4 regions of the Mesorhizobium sp. M1342 genome follow, and region 1 is predicted to be linked to each of the others. Evidence: riboswitches for the same ligand, from Rfam matches in the RefSeq annotation. Region 1 holds a riboswitch; each other region holds the start of a gene.
What was found. Region 1 has a riboswitch for cobalamin ahead of bluB (5,6-dimethylbenzimidazole synthase). Riboswitches for the same ligand answer to the same signal wherever they lie in the genome.
Positions count from the first base shown of each region.

Region 2: linked by a shared signal. The riboswitch ahead of metE (5-methyltetrahydropteroyltriglutamate--homocysteine S-methyltransferase) and the one ahead of bluB (5,6-dimethylbenzimidazole synthase) in region 1 are both predicted to bind cobalamin.
Region 3: linked by a shared signal. The riboswitch ahead of NKH06_RS00125 (DUF1636 family protein) and the one ahead of bluB (5,6-dimethylbenzimidazole synthase) in region 1 are both predicted to bind cobalamin.
Region 4: linked by a shared signal. The riboswitch ahead of NKH06_RS00285 (CbtB domain-containing protein) and the one ahead of bluB (5,6-dimethylbenzimidazole synthase) in region 1 are both predicted to bind cobalamin.

Region 1 covers NZ_JAMYLI010000026.1:21,707-25,059, reverse strand. The annotation lists gene NKH06_RS24340 (hypothetical protein) at 69-1,052, shown strand; partial or broken gene bluB (5,6-dimethylbenzimidazole synthase) at 1,175-1,792, opposite strand; cobalamin riboswitch at 1,904-2,083, opposite strand; gene NKH06_RS24330 (histone deacetylase family protein) at 2,205-3,131, shown strand; gene NKH06_RS24325 (exodeoxyribonuclease VII small subunit) at 3,135-3,353, shown strand, end outside.
Region 2 covers NZ_JAMYLI010000038.1:15,991-19,343, forward strand. The annotation lists gene NKH06_RS28635 (alpha,alpha-trehalose-phosphate synthase (UDP-forming)) at 1-1,248, shown strand, start outside; cobalamin riboswitch at 1,817-2,018, shown strand; gene metE (5-methyltetrahydropteroyltriglutamate--homocysteine S-methyltransferase) at 2,114-3,353, shown strand, end outside.
Region 3 covers NZ_JAMYLI010000001.1:23,057-26,409, forward strand. The annotation lists gene cobW (cobalamin biosynthesis protein CobW) at 1-809, opposite strand, end outside; gene NKH06_RS00125 (DUF1636 family protein) at 812-1,240, opposite strand; cobalamin riboswitch at 1,280-1,484, opposite strand; gene NKH06_RS00130 (winged helix-turn-helix domain-containing protein) at 1,514-2,713, opposite strand; gene NKH06_RS00135 (NADH-quinone oxidoreductase subunit A) at 3,045-3,353, shown strand, end outside.
Region 4 covers NZ_JAMYLI010000001.1:56,636-59,988, reverse strand. The annotation lists gene cobO (cob(I)yrinic acid a,c-diamide adenosyltransferase) at 1-569, opposite strand, end outside; gene cobU (bifunctional adenosylcobinamide kinase/adenosylcobinamide-phosphate guanylyltransferase) at 571-1,086, opposite strand; gene NKH06_RS00290 (CbtA family protein) at 1,079-1,873, opposite strand; gene NKH06_RS00285 (CbtB domain-containing protein) at 1,889-2,068, opposite strand; cobalamin riboswitch at 2,105-2,308, opposite strand; gene NKH06_RS00280 (MFS transporter) at 2,365-3,353, opposite strand, start outside.

The sequences.
Region 1 (3,353 bases):
CGGCAATTGACAATCGCCGGGTTGAGCCCATCCTCTTCCACCATCTCTGAGGCGGAGATTCGGGGCACATGTGGGATTTCGAGATCGGCCGGTCGGTGTCCATCATGATGCGGACCTGGCCGTTCATCGTCTTTCGCATGATCGTCTATTTCGGCATCACACTGGCCTACATCATGGCGACCGGCACCGGTGCCTCGGTCGGCTATGGCGTCGGCCATATCTCCACCGATCCCGACGGGCCCATGTCCTTTGCCCTGTGGGGCGGCGTGGTCGGGTTTGGCATCGTCTCGATCGCGGTCTACTGGATCCGCGAATACATCCTCTACATCGTCAAGGCCGGCCACATCGCCGTCATGGTTCATCTGATCGACGGCCGCGACATTCCCGGCGGTCAGGACCAGATCGCCTACGCCAGGGATATCGTGACCCAGCGTTTTGCCGAGGCCAACACCCTTTTCGTCGTCGACCAACTCGTCAAGGGTGCCATCCGCGCCATCACCAGCCTGCTCGGCGGTATCGCCGCCTTCCTGCCGATACCGGGCCTGAGCGGCCTGGTCTCCTTCATCAACACCGTGATCCGCCTGTCGCTGACCTATGTGGACGAGATCATCCTCGGCTACAACATCCGCATCAATTCAGCCTCGCCGTTCGAGACGGCGCGCCAAGGCGTCGTGCTGTATGCCCAGAACGGCAAGGTCATGGTCAAGAACGCCGTCTGGCTGGCGGTCATCATGTGGGGCGTGTCATTCATCATCTTTCTGATGATGCTGGCGCCTGCTGGCGCAATTCTGTTCCTGATGCCTGGTCAGCTCGCCGGCTGGGCTTTTGTGCTCGCCATCGTCTTCGCCTGGGCATTCAAGGCGGCGTTCATTGAACCCTTCGCCATCGCCTGCTTGATGCAGGTCTATTTCAAGACCATTGCGGGCCAGGTGCCGGATCCCGCCTGGGACGCCCGGCTGGCCGAGGCGTCGTCGAAGTTCAGAGAGCTCAAGGACAAGGCGCTGGCCTCCTTCGGCGGTTCGCGCTGGGGTACGGCCGGCGCCACACCCTGATCCGCTGGGCGGGTGATGTCTGGTGAGGCAGAAACGGTGTTGAGGCGCGCCACGGTGGATTTGAGCTGTGTCTCGCCTTGCCCGGAAAAGGTCTCGCTCATGATCAGCTCCGGCAGCGGCAGCCGCCGTCCCCAGCCATGCGTTTCAAGGTCCGGTTTGGGAGCGAACTCGGAAACACGGCCGACGCAGAGATAGGCGATCGGCGTTACGTGGTCCGGAATGGCCAACAGCCGCTTCAGCGCCTCAGCCTCGATGATGCTCACCCAGCCGACGCCAACGCCCTCGGCACGCGCGGCCAGCCAGAAATTCTGCACCGCGCAGACGGTGCTGTAGAGATCCATCTCCGGATTGTGCCAGCGTCCCAGCGGCGAACCCTTCGAGCGCTGCCGGTCGCAGGTGATGCAGATGTTGAGCGCGCTCTCGCAGATGCCTTCCAGCTTGAGCTTGCGGTACAGCGCCTGTTTTTCCGCCTCGATCGCCGGCAGTTCCTGTTCTCGCGCGGCCAGGAACAGGTCGCGCACCTCCGCCCGTCGTTTGACATCGCGAATGACAATGAAATTCCATGGCTGCATGAAGCCGACCGATGGCGCGTGATGGGCGGCAAGCAGCAGCCGTGCCAGCACGTCGTCATCGATCGCGGTGGGCAGGAAATGGCTGCGCACGTCACGCCGCGTGAACATGGCGCGGTAGACCGCATCGCGCGCATTCTGGTCAAATCCATCGTCAATGGCAGCGGTCATGTGTTCCGGCATCGCTTGTCCCCTTGCGATTGCAGATTCAAAACTGACAGAGCGTACTTTGTGCGTCCAAGTAGACGCACGTCGCTCTGATGCCATCCGCCTGACCACGCGGATGACAATGCCTGCCAGGCCGGTCTTCTGGCTCGGGATCAACCCGCGTCCGGTGCCTTCCCGTCATCGACAGTGGCATTTACCGGCGCGGTCCCCCTCACAGCGTTGGGCACGCCACGGAATTCAACCGTGTTCCCGATTCTCCCGCTTGCGGCGGGCACCAGGCAGTACCAGGGACCTTACGCCGAAGCGCCCGCGGGGCCAATGCCTGCGGCGACGCGAATGGACGCAGTCGCGATTTTCCCCAGTCATCGGCCGCCCGTGCATGGCCTTTGTCGATCCGGGTCACTAGATTAGGACGATGACCACCCGTCTCTACACCCATCCGATCTTCCTCGAGCATCTCACGCCGCCCGGACATCCCGAGCGGCCCGACCGCTTACGCGCCATCGAGCGCGTGCTCGACGACGAAGCCTTTGCCGGGCTCGATCGTATTCAGGCGCCGGAAGGCGACGAGGCCACCATCCTCTACGCGCATCCCGCCGATTTCGTCGCCCGCGTGCGCGCCGCCATCCCCGACGAGGGGATTGCCCGCATCGATGCCGACACCACTGCCAGCCCGAAGAGCTGGCAAGCGGCGATCACCGCGATCGGCGCCGCCAACGCCGCCGTCGATGATGTCTTTTCGGGCCGCGCCGACAACGTCTTCGTCGCCGCCCGGCCGCCCGGCCATCATGCCGAAAAGACCACGGCGATGGGCTTTTGCCTGTTCAACACGGCGGCGATCGCGGCGCGTTATGCGCAGAAGAAACACGGTGTCGAGCGCGTTGCCGTCGTCGACTGGGACGTGCATCACGGCAATGGCACGCAGGATATTTTCTGGGACGATCCGTCGGTGCTCTATTGCTCGACACACCAGATGCCGCTTTATCCCGGCACCGGAGCGAAGACCGAAACGGGCGCCGGCAACATCGTCAACGCACCGCTGGCGCCGCAGACCGGCAGCGAAGTGTTTCGCGATGCCTTCCTGTCGCGCGTCCTGCCCGCGCTCGACAATTTCGCGCCCGACCTGATCATCATTTCGGCGGGGTTCGACGCGCACCACCGCGATCCGCTGGCCGAGATCAATCTGACCGAGGATGATTTCGACTGGGCGACCGGCCAGCTGATGCAGCGCGCGGCACGCCACAGCGGCAACCGGCTCGTCAGCCTGCTCGAGGGCGGCTACGATCTGCAGGGATTGGCATTTTCGGTCGCCGCCCATGTCGGGCGACTGATGAAAGGATGAATGATGGCCGATGAGACCAACGAAGACGTCAAGGCGATGAGCTTCGAGCAGGCACTCGATGCGCTGGAGAAGATCGTCGATGATCTGGAGCGTGGCGACGTGCCGCTCGACCAGTCGATCAAGATCTATGAGCGTGGTGAGGCGCTGAAGGCGCATTGCGACCGGCTGCTGAAGGCCGCCGAGGACAAGGTCGAGAAGATCAGGCTGTCGCGCGACGGCAAG
Region 2 (3,353 bases), on a different contig from region 1:
ATATTGTGGCCGGCGCTCCACTCGCTGCCGGACCGGATCTCAGGCTCGGAAGAGGATTATAAAAGTTATCGCGACGTCAATGCCTTCATGGCGCGCGCGGTGTCCGAATTGGGAGATAACGCAGTCTACTGGGTTCATGACTACCATTTCCTGCCGCTCGGCGCTGATTTGCACAGACTCGGCATTGACCGGCCGATCGGCCATTTCCTGCATACGCCATGGCCCGAGTCTGACATGATGGAGCGCGTGCCCAATTCTGGCGAGCTAATGAAATGTATGCTCGAGTATGATCTGCTCGGTTTCCAGACCGACCGTGATGTGAGCAATTTCCTCGCCTGTGTCCAATCTCATTTGGGGCTGGAGAGCAAGAACGGGGTCGTTTTCTCGGACCATGGCCAGACGCAATGCCAAAATTTTCCTATAGGTATCGATCCGAAGCAATTCGAACAGTGTGCCGCAGATTCGCTTGAGGCGCAGAAAGCCTACATTTCGCAGTTGAAACTTGGCGGAGCAAAGCTAGTTATCGGCGTCGATCGGCTCGACTACACCAAGGGCATCGACAATCGGATTAAAGCTTTCGATCTGCTGGCAGTCGAGCCGCAACGTGTCTCGCTCTTGCAAATCGCAACTCCCTCACGTGGCGACATCCAAGCGTACAGCGAATATCGGCGCGACGTCGAAAGACTCGTCAATCAAGTCAACAACCGGCATGGCACGGACGAGTGGATGCCGATTATCTATGAGAACAGGTCGTTCACCCAAGCTGAGATAGCGGGTCTTTACAGAGCCGCGCGTGTTTGCGTTGTGACGCCGTTGCGCGATGGCATGAATCTTGTGGCGAAAGAATACATTGCTGCACAAGATCCGAGCGACCCTGGCGTTCTGGTGTTATCGAAGTTTGCCGGCGCGGCCGAAGACTTCGGCGAGGACGCCCTGCTGGTAAATCCGAGGCTCTCCGACGAGATAGCTACCGCGATCTCAAGAGCGGCCAGCATGCCGCGCGAAGAACGCATCCAACGCTGGCGGAGGATGATGGACAAACTTGAAGCGTATACGATCCACCATTGGTCAGCGGACTTCGTTCGGCAACTGGACAGCAGCCGGGTTACGGTCCCTGCGGATCACTTCCACTATGTTGGCTTGGGCTGGATCAGCGAGGCCCAAATGCCTTCGTATCGGACCGAGCCAGAATTGCACACCGCGCTGACGCGTGCACTGGATAAAAACTGGGTCCTGCCGATCGTATGATGCAGAATATGAAGCACGCGAGCTTTGCCTGCATTTGCGCATCCCTCAATGCCGAGCGCTTGGAGAGAGAGATACTTATCCTGACCGCCTGAATGCGGCTTAAGCGGCTTATCGGGACCACAGTCGGGCTTTGCATCAGACCCTTGAGCCAGGCTCCGTCAGTGTGGTCTCTTGCCGCCGAGCGGAGTCATCACGATTGCCTAGTCACCCGTGATGACGACTGGCGTGCCAATTCCCCTCGGACCACGGTTTGGCGCTCACTCCGAGAAAACCGCTTCTACCACGCACGCACGGCTTGCGGCCGCATCGTTAAACATCGCCACCAATGCGATCTTCTGCATTCTAATGACGTTGTCACGCGCTTGAAGTCTTGTCCGAAATCCTTCATCGGCGACCTGCGAGGGATGTCGCAGCCCGACAGGGATCCATTAGTTGGACTATGGTGGCAGCGGAGCAGCGCCGCCAATGGGCGACTGAATATTTCACAATGTTAGACAAGCGTAAAAGCGAAATCACATAACGACATAAACATTTCGTTATGCGTCATTGACAAAAGAGCGGACTGCTGTGATTGTCTGCGTGTCGTGGTTCTCGCGTGCGGTGCTGCCGCAGCGGAGCTAAGAGGGAAGCCGGTGCAATGCCGGCGCTGCCCCCGCAACTGTTAGCGGCGAGCCAACCCCACTCATGTCACTGAGGCGAATACCCTCAGGAAGACGGGTAGAGGCTATGACCCCGCGAGCCAGGAGACCTGCCACGGCGAATTACGTCCACGGGCGGGGTGTCTCGGTGGCCGCTGCAAGCCGGCGTTCGTGCCGGCCTGCTAGCGCCTTCCTTGTCATCGGCGCCCCAACCATCGGGGTATGACATGACTGACTCTCAGGAAATTCCTGTAGCAACGCTCGGCGTGCCGCGCTTCGGTCGTCGGCGAGAACTGAAATTCGCGCTTGAAAGCTACTGGTCCGGAACATCGTCCGCTGGCGACCTTCTCACGACGTCGAAGGCGCTCCGTGCCGCTAGCTGGGAAGAGCAGCGCGATCGCGGCGTGTCGAAAATCCCGTCGAACGACTTCTCGCTTTACGACCATGTGCTCGACACCGCAGCCATGGTCGGGGCCGTTCCATCCCGTTACGGCTGGAATAGCGGCGAGGTCCCACTTGACATCTACTTCGCAATGGCGCGCGGCAACCAGGGTCAGACGGAGGATTGTGGACACGCTGGTCACCAGGAGGAGGCTCATGGACCTGGTGTAACCGCGATGGAAATGACCAAGTGGTTTGACACCAACTACCACTACATTGTGCCGGAACTCGATGATGATCAGACGTTCGCCCTCTCGTCATCGAAGCCGGTCGATTATTTCCTCGAGGCTAAAGCTCTCGGCATTCACACACGCCCAGTCATCCTTGGACCCATCACCTTCCTCAAGCTGGCGAAATCGCCTGCCGAGGGGTTCGGTCCCATCGCGCTCCTACCGCGGCTGCTGCCCGTTTACGAGCAAGTCCTGCAGAAGCTGAAGCTGTCGGGAGCCGACTGGGTGCAGATCGATGAGCCAGCGCTTGTCCTCGATCTGAACCCGAACGAACGAGCTGCGTTCGAATTCGCCTATGGCCAGCTGTCGAAAGCCGCGCCCGAGCTGAAGATCATGCTGGCTACGTATTTCGGGTCGCTGGGAGACAATCTCGAAACCGCGGTTTCTCTGCCCCTGGCCGGGCTGCATATTGATCTCGTGCGCGCTCCCGAGCAGCTGGAAACGGTGGGTCGGCTCGCTCCGAAGGATCTGGTGCTCTCGCTTGGCTTGATCGATGGCCGCAACGTCTGGCGTGCGAACCTGCCCGCCATTCTCGACCGCATCAAACCGATCGTCGCCGGCTGGCCCTTGGACCGCGTCGAGATCGCGCCTTCTTGCTCGATGCTGCATGTGCCGATTGATCTGCGCATGGAGACGGAACTCGACGCCGACATCAGGTCGTGGCTCGCCTTCGCGGCCCAGAAGACCGACGAGCTGGTCTTGCTGGCCCGGGCCCTGTCCCAAGGCAGGGATGCGGTGGCAGGCGCGTTGAAAGCGTCTGCCGAGGCTGCCGCCACGCGCGTGACATCCACGAGGA
Region 3 (3,353 bases), on a different contig from region 1:
AACTCGTCCGGATTGGCGATCGAGGCAATGTCGACGATGAAGGTGTCGAAGTCGTCATGCTCATGGTCGAATGCGCCGTCATGGTGGGACTTGCGGTTTTCGATGTCGTCCTCGACGGCGAGACCGAGCCCGAGCAGCACGGAGGGATCGACCTTGCCATGCGACGTCGGCACGATCTTCACCGCGCGGGCGGAATGTTCGTTGATGATGGCGTTGGCGCGGGCGGTGCCGGCGGCGTCCATCAGGTCGCTCTTCGACAGGATGATCAGGTCGGCGCAGGCGATCTGATCCTCGAACACTTCTTCCACCGGATCGTCATGGTCGAGCGTCTCGTCCCCGGCGCGCTGCGCCTGCAAGGCGTCCATGTCGTTGGCGACGCGGCCTTCGGCCAGCGCCGGGCCGTCGACCACGGCGATGACGCCATCGACTGTGACGCGGCTCTTCACGCTCGGCCACTGGAAGGCCTGGACCAGCGGCTTGGGCAGCGCCAGGCCCGAGGTTTCGATCAGGATATGGTCGACCCTCGGCGTCAGCGACAGGATCTTGTCAAGCGCCGGCACGAAATCGTCGGCGACGGTGCAGCAGATGCAGCCATTGGCCAGTTCGACGATGTTTTCCTCCGGGCAGGTGTCGATGCCGCAGCCCTTCAAAATCTCGCCGTCGATGCCGATGTCGCCGAATTCGTTGACGATGATGGCAATGCGTTTGCCGCCGGCGTTTTCCAGGAGATGGCGGACCAGCGTCGTCTTGCCGGCGCCGAGGAAGCCGGTGACGACGGTGCAGGGAACGCGCGAGACGGAAGCAGTCATGATCAGTCCTTCAACAGGTCGAGGGGAGGGATGCGGGCAACGAGGCCACGCTTCAGGCTATCGGGGCGGCCGCGCCATGGAATCAGGCCGTCCTTCGAGGTGGCGAAGAGCTTGGCACCCGTGATGAGGTCGGCGCCGCTGGTCGTGGTCAGGTCGCCGAAGACATAGCTCCAGCAGCCGTCGCGCAGGATGGCGGCGCTGAGGCGCCGCTTGCAATTGCCGAGGCATTCGACGCTGCGGATGCGAATATCGTCGCCAGATGCGGCGCGGCGCGTGTCGTCCGCCAGCAATTCGCCGGCGCGGGGATGGGCGTCGGAGCCGGTCTCATTGCGGCAGGAGGCGCAGACGATGATGGTGACGCCGGCCAAGGCATCATCATGGCCGGACGAAATATCCGCTGTGCCAGCCGAAAAACTGCTGTCGTGGTCCAAAGATCGGGCTCCTTGCCCGGAAACCCGCCGGGCGATCGGATTCTAAAGTCGCAGACGGCAGGTCTCCTGGCTCGCGGGTCATCGCCTTGGGTAGCCGCCTTCCCGGGAACTCCCCAGTGGCTTTCGGCCTTGGCTCTTCGCTTACAGTTGCGGGGACAGCCGCGGATTTGGGATTTTGCCCCGCACCGCATTCCCTCTTAGCCCTTGCCGTTGCGGGCAAGAGACCATCTGAACCGGATTTAGGCTTTTGCGGGCGGCGGTGTCAACGCGAGCTTACGACACGGCGATGTCGGCCAGCGCCGGCCCCAAATCCCCGGCAGGCGTCACTTCGATGCGTTCGAGACCGAGCCAGCCCTGCATCTGCTTCAATTCCTCGAACAGCTCTGCAGCGGTTTCAGGCGGTGCACCGGGCTCCGCATAGGCCGCATGGACGCGCAGTATGCTGGCCGGGCGATCGGCCTTGAGGTCGACGCGTGCCACGATCCTGTCGCCGAGCAGGAACGGCAGGACATAATAGCCGTATTGCCGCTTGTCGGCCGGCGTGTAGATCTCGATGCGGTAATGGAAATCGAACAGCCGCTCCGTGCGCGAGCGCTCGAAGACGACCGGATCGAAGGGTGCCAGCAGGGCGCGGGCCTCGACTTTGCGCGGCAGGCGGGCGTCTTTGTGAAGATAGGCGGGCTTGTCCCAACCTTCGACACGCACCGGCAGCAGCTCGCCCGTTTCAACCAGTTCCTCCAGCCGGCCCTTCATGTCGGCCGGCGACAGGCGGAAATAGTCGCGCAGGTCGCCTGAAGTCGCCACGCCGTGGGCGCGGGCAGAAATGCGCAGCAATTCGCGGTGCGCGTCCTCGGCTGCCGGTACCCGCAGATCGAGGATCGCCTGCGGCAGCACGCGTTCGGGCAGGTCATAGAAGCGCTCGAAACCGCGGCGGTGCGCCGTGGTGATGCGCCCGGCCCAGAACAGCCATTCGAAGGCGTGCTTGGCATGGCTCCAGCCCCACCAGCCGCCCGAGCCTTTCTGGCCTTCGAGCGCGGAAGCGGCGATCGGGCCGCGCTCGGCGACCTGGCGGTAGATCTCTTCGATGTAGGCGGCGTGCTCGCGGCCCCATTTGGCGAGGCCCAGATACATTTCGTCGCCGCGCTCGGCGCGCTGCATGCGCCAGCGCATCAGCGGGTATGTCTCGACCGGCAGGAAGGAGGCCTCGTGCCCCCAGTATTCGAAAACCGTGCGCTTGCGCGTCACGGCCGCGTTGTCGAGCAGCGAGAACGGGTAGGGGCCAAGGCGCGAATAGAGCGGCATATAATGAGCGCGCACCACCGCGCTGACGGAATCGATCTGCAGCAGGCCGGTGCGGGAGAGGGTGCGGGCAAAATGCCGGCGGTCGGGCGTGCCGGTCGGGCGGGGATCGAGAAACCCCTGGGCGGCAAGCGCGATGCGACGGGCCGTGGGGAGCGAGATCTTTTCCTTCATGCAGGCATCACTTTGAAGTGTTTTGACCGAGGGTCGAATGGCTGATTCCAACCCATGCTAGCAGGGTTTTGGCGGCATCCATGTCAGGAGAGAAAAGTGGAGTAAAAAGCGAAGGAAATCAAACAGGAGCGGATCGGACCAGTTTGCCGCGATATGCCGTCCAGGTCGGTGTTTTGAACAAGGTTTGACTTGCTTCGCTGGAAGTGCTGCGCTAACCCTCGCCGCGTTGCAGCATAGGCCCTTAAAACGGTTCAGCGGTTAAACTGTCACGCTTCCGCATTAGGGTCCGGTGCTGTAATCAAAGTGGATTGGCGCCAACGGAAAGCCGAGCATGAACGCACTCTTGAGCTCATACCTGCCCATCGTCCTGTTCATAGGCGTGGCGCTGGTTGTCGGCCTGGCGTTGCTGGCCGCACCCTTCCTGGTGGCCTATCGCAATCCCGATCCCGAAAAGCTTTCCGCCTACGAGTGCGGTTTCAACTCGTTCGACGACGCGCGCATGAAGTTTGACATCCGTTTCTACCTGGTGTCGATCCTGTTCATCATCTTCGACCTGGAAGTGGCCTTCCTGTTTCCGTGGGCGGTGTCGTTTTCGAAGATCGGCATGCTCGGTTTCTGGTCGATGATGGTGTTTTTGGCG
Region 4 (3,353 bases), on a different contig from region 1:
TGCTTGGTCACGCCCATCTCGGTGACGAGGTCGGCCGCCTCGACCAGCGCCGGCTTGGCGTTGCGGCCGGTGACCACGACATGCAGGCCCTCGCGCCGCGCTTTCAGCGCCGCAACCACCTTGTCGAGATCGAGATAGTCGTAGCGCAGCGCGATGTTCATCTCGTCGAGCACCAGCAGGCTGATCGACGGGTCGGCCATCAGCTCGAGCACCTTGGCCCACGCGGCTTCGGCCGCGGCGATGTCGCGCTTCAGATCCTGCGTTTCCCAGGTGAACCCCTCGCCCATCGCGTGCCAGACGACGCGGTCGCCGAAGGCGGCGAACGCATCCTTCTCGCCGGTGTGCCATTTGCCCTTGATGAACTGGACGACACCGACGCGCTTGCCGTAGCCGAGCATCCGCAGCGCCAGGCCGAAGGCGGCCGTGGTCTTGCCCTTGCCGGGGCCGGTGTTGACGATCAGCAGCCCCTTCTCGACCGTCTTGCTCGCCACCTCGGCATCCTGCACCGCCTTGCGCTTAGCCATCTTGGCGCGGTGGCGTTCTTCGTCCTTATCGTCGATGTCGGTCATGTCATTTCACCTTGAGCGGCAGCCCCGCCACCATCAGCAGCACCGTATCGGCAATCGCCGCGACCTGCTGGTTGAGCCGGCCGGCGGCATCGCGAAACCGGCGCGCCAGTGCATTGTCCGGCACGATACCTTGGCCGACTTCATTGGACACCACGAACCAGGGTCCGCGCGGCCGCGACAGCACCTCTGCCAATCGGCGGCATTCCAGCTCGAAATCGTGTTCGGCCAGCATATGGTTGGTCAGCCACAACGTCAGGCAGTCGACGAGTACCGGTTGGTTATCAGGCAAGGCGGCAAGCGCGCCGGCGAGATCGAGCGGTGCGTCGATGGTCGTCCAGCCTTCGCCGCGCTGCGACCGGTGCAGCGCGATGCGCTCACGCATCTCGTCATCCCAGGCTTGCGCCGTGGCGATATAGGTCCAGGGCGGCGGCAAGGCGGTCGCCAGGATTTCGGCGTGCGCGCTCTTGCCGGACCGCGCACCGCCGATGAGGAAGGTCAGTGTCTTGCGATCAGGCAAAGCTGTCGCGCAGGCTGGTCGCGGTGCCGGTGAAGCGGCCACGCACCACACCGACGACCGCGCCGAGCACCAGCCAGAACACGAGGTTGGTCACGGTCACCGCCACCACGAACTGGTGATGCAGCCCTTCCGGAATCGCCGTCTCGTAACTGTCGGGCTGCGGTGCACCGACAACATGCGGTGCGACGATCAAAAAGACGGCAAGGATCGCCAGCGGCAGCGACTTGCGGAACGCGATCAGGCCGAGACCGGCAGCGGTTGCCGCCACCGTTGCCCACCACCAGATCTGCCGCTGGGTGAGATCGGCGGCCGGCATGGCAGGCAATTCCGGCGGCAGGCCGAGGCCCGGTGCCAGCGTGAACACGGCAAAGCCGGCAAGGCCCCAGAACACGCCCTGGCGCCAGCCACCGATGCCGCCGGCGAATTCGGAGACCGCGACCAGGATCAAGGCGAAGCCGATGCCGGTGACGATATTGGCAAGCACGCTGAAGGCGAAACGCTCGAAACCGTCTGCCGGCGCCCAACCTTCGTCTGCCGGAGCGGCTTCCGCCGCAGCCGGGGCAGCAGAGCTCATCGCATCTCCCGCCGGAGCAGTTGTGCTCATGGCATTGCTATCCGTTGCGGCCGGAGCGCCATGGTCATGGTGATGCCCGCCGCCCGCCTGTTCGTAAACTTCCGCCTTCAGGATCAGCGGCACGGTGGCATAGGCCTGCAGGCAGGCGAGGACGACGCCGGCCACGAGCCCTGCGATCGCCGCGATGAACACGACGTTGCGAAACAGATTCATGATGTCAGCCCCTCGTCAGTGGCAGGGAAACGCCATCGAATGGCGATAGTCGTGAGCCGCATTATGGACGGCATCGATATGCGAGAAGCCGACAAAGCCCATCACGAAAATGCCGAGCAGCGCGGCAAGCGCGAGCTGCATGAAGCGCGACTGCGAGGAGACGGAGGCGCCGAGGGAGACGGAAGCGGTAGTCATGTCTTGTCCTTTCGCCCTCCACCCGAGGGCATCGAAGTCAGTTTCCTGTCGCCGGCAGGTCTCCTGGCTCGCGGATCAGCATCCTTCCCCACCTTCCCGAAGAAAAATCTTCAGTGGCATATGGAGAGGACTACCGCACACAGTTGCGGGGGCAGCCACGGCATTGGGCGAATTCGCCCGCACCGCATTCCCTCTTGGCTCCAAAATGGAACCGGCGACACCGGCGACTATAGGCAGAATCCTCGCCTCCGGCAAACCAAATTCCGCCGGCGGCCATTGCGAATGCGCCATGAAGGTCAAAGCGATTTCGGCAGATAGCGCCACGTCACAAAGCCGCAGACCGCCGCCAGCAGGCCGAGCGTGACGAACACCGCGCCAAGGCCGAAGAAGGCCAGCACCACCGAATAGACCAGCGGCGGCGTCAGCTCGGAAAAGTCGAGATAGGTGCGGTAGACCGCCGCCATCTGCGATCTTTCATAGGAGCGCACCGAACGCATGAAGGCGGTCGAGCCGAGCGCGTCGAGCGCAATGGTGAAGAAGGCGCCGCAGAGCAGGAAGGCGCCGGTGAGCAGCGGCACGGTTTCGCCGACGAAGCCTGCCGCCAGCAGCGTGGCCGACATGGCGAAATAGGCGAATGTCATGGTCCTGCGGCCGCCAAAGCGCTTTCCTGCCTTGCCCCAGAAGATGGCCATGAACAAAAGCGCGTTGCCGGCCGAAACCAGCAGGCCGCCGGCCAGCTTGCCCTCGCCGGTGATCACCATGAACAGCGGCCCGTAGACGAAGAACGTTGTCCAGAAACAGGAGCGGCCGAAGGCAATCAGCCAGGCCAGCCTGAGCCTGGGCTGCGCGACGAAGCGGCCGATATTGGCGAGCGGATTGACAGGGCGCGTCTTGCCCGGACGGATGGACTGGGTGTCGCCGAGGCGGTAGGTCCAGAACAGCGCCAGCAGGGCAAACGCGAACACCGCGACCGCACCGTGCGCGGCATAGATGCCGAAGCGCGTGTAGAGGAAGATGCCGAGCGTCGGCCCACCGGTCCAGGCCAGCATCGACCACGCCATGCGCAGCGATTCGGCCTGCATGAAGTCGGTCTTGCGGATGTGGTCCATGATGTAGAGGTTGAGCGTGATCGACAGCGCGCTGGCGCCCATCACCCGGCACAGCATGCCGGCCAGTTGCCCGGCAAGCGTGTCGGTGACGAAGAACAGCGAGCCGACGGCCAGCAGGCAGGCGCCTGATGTGTAGACCCAGCGGCGGGCAAAGCGGCGGATCAGCATCGGCATGA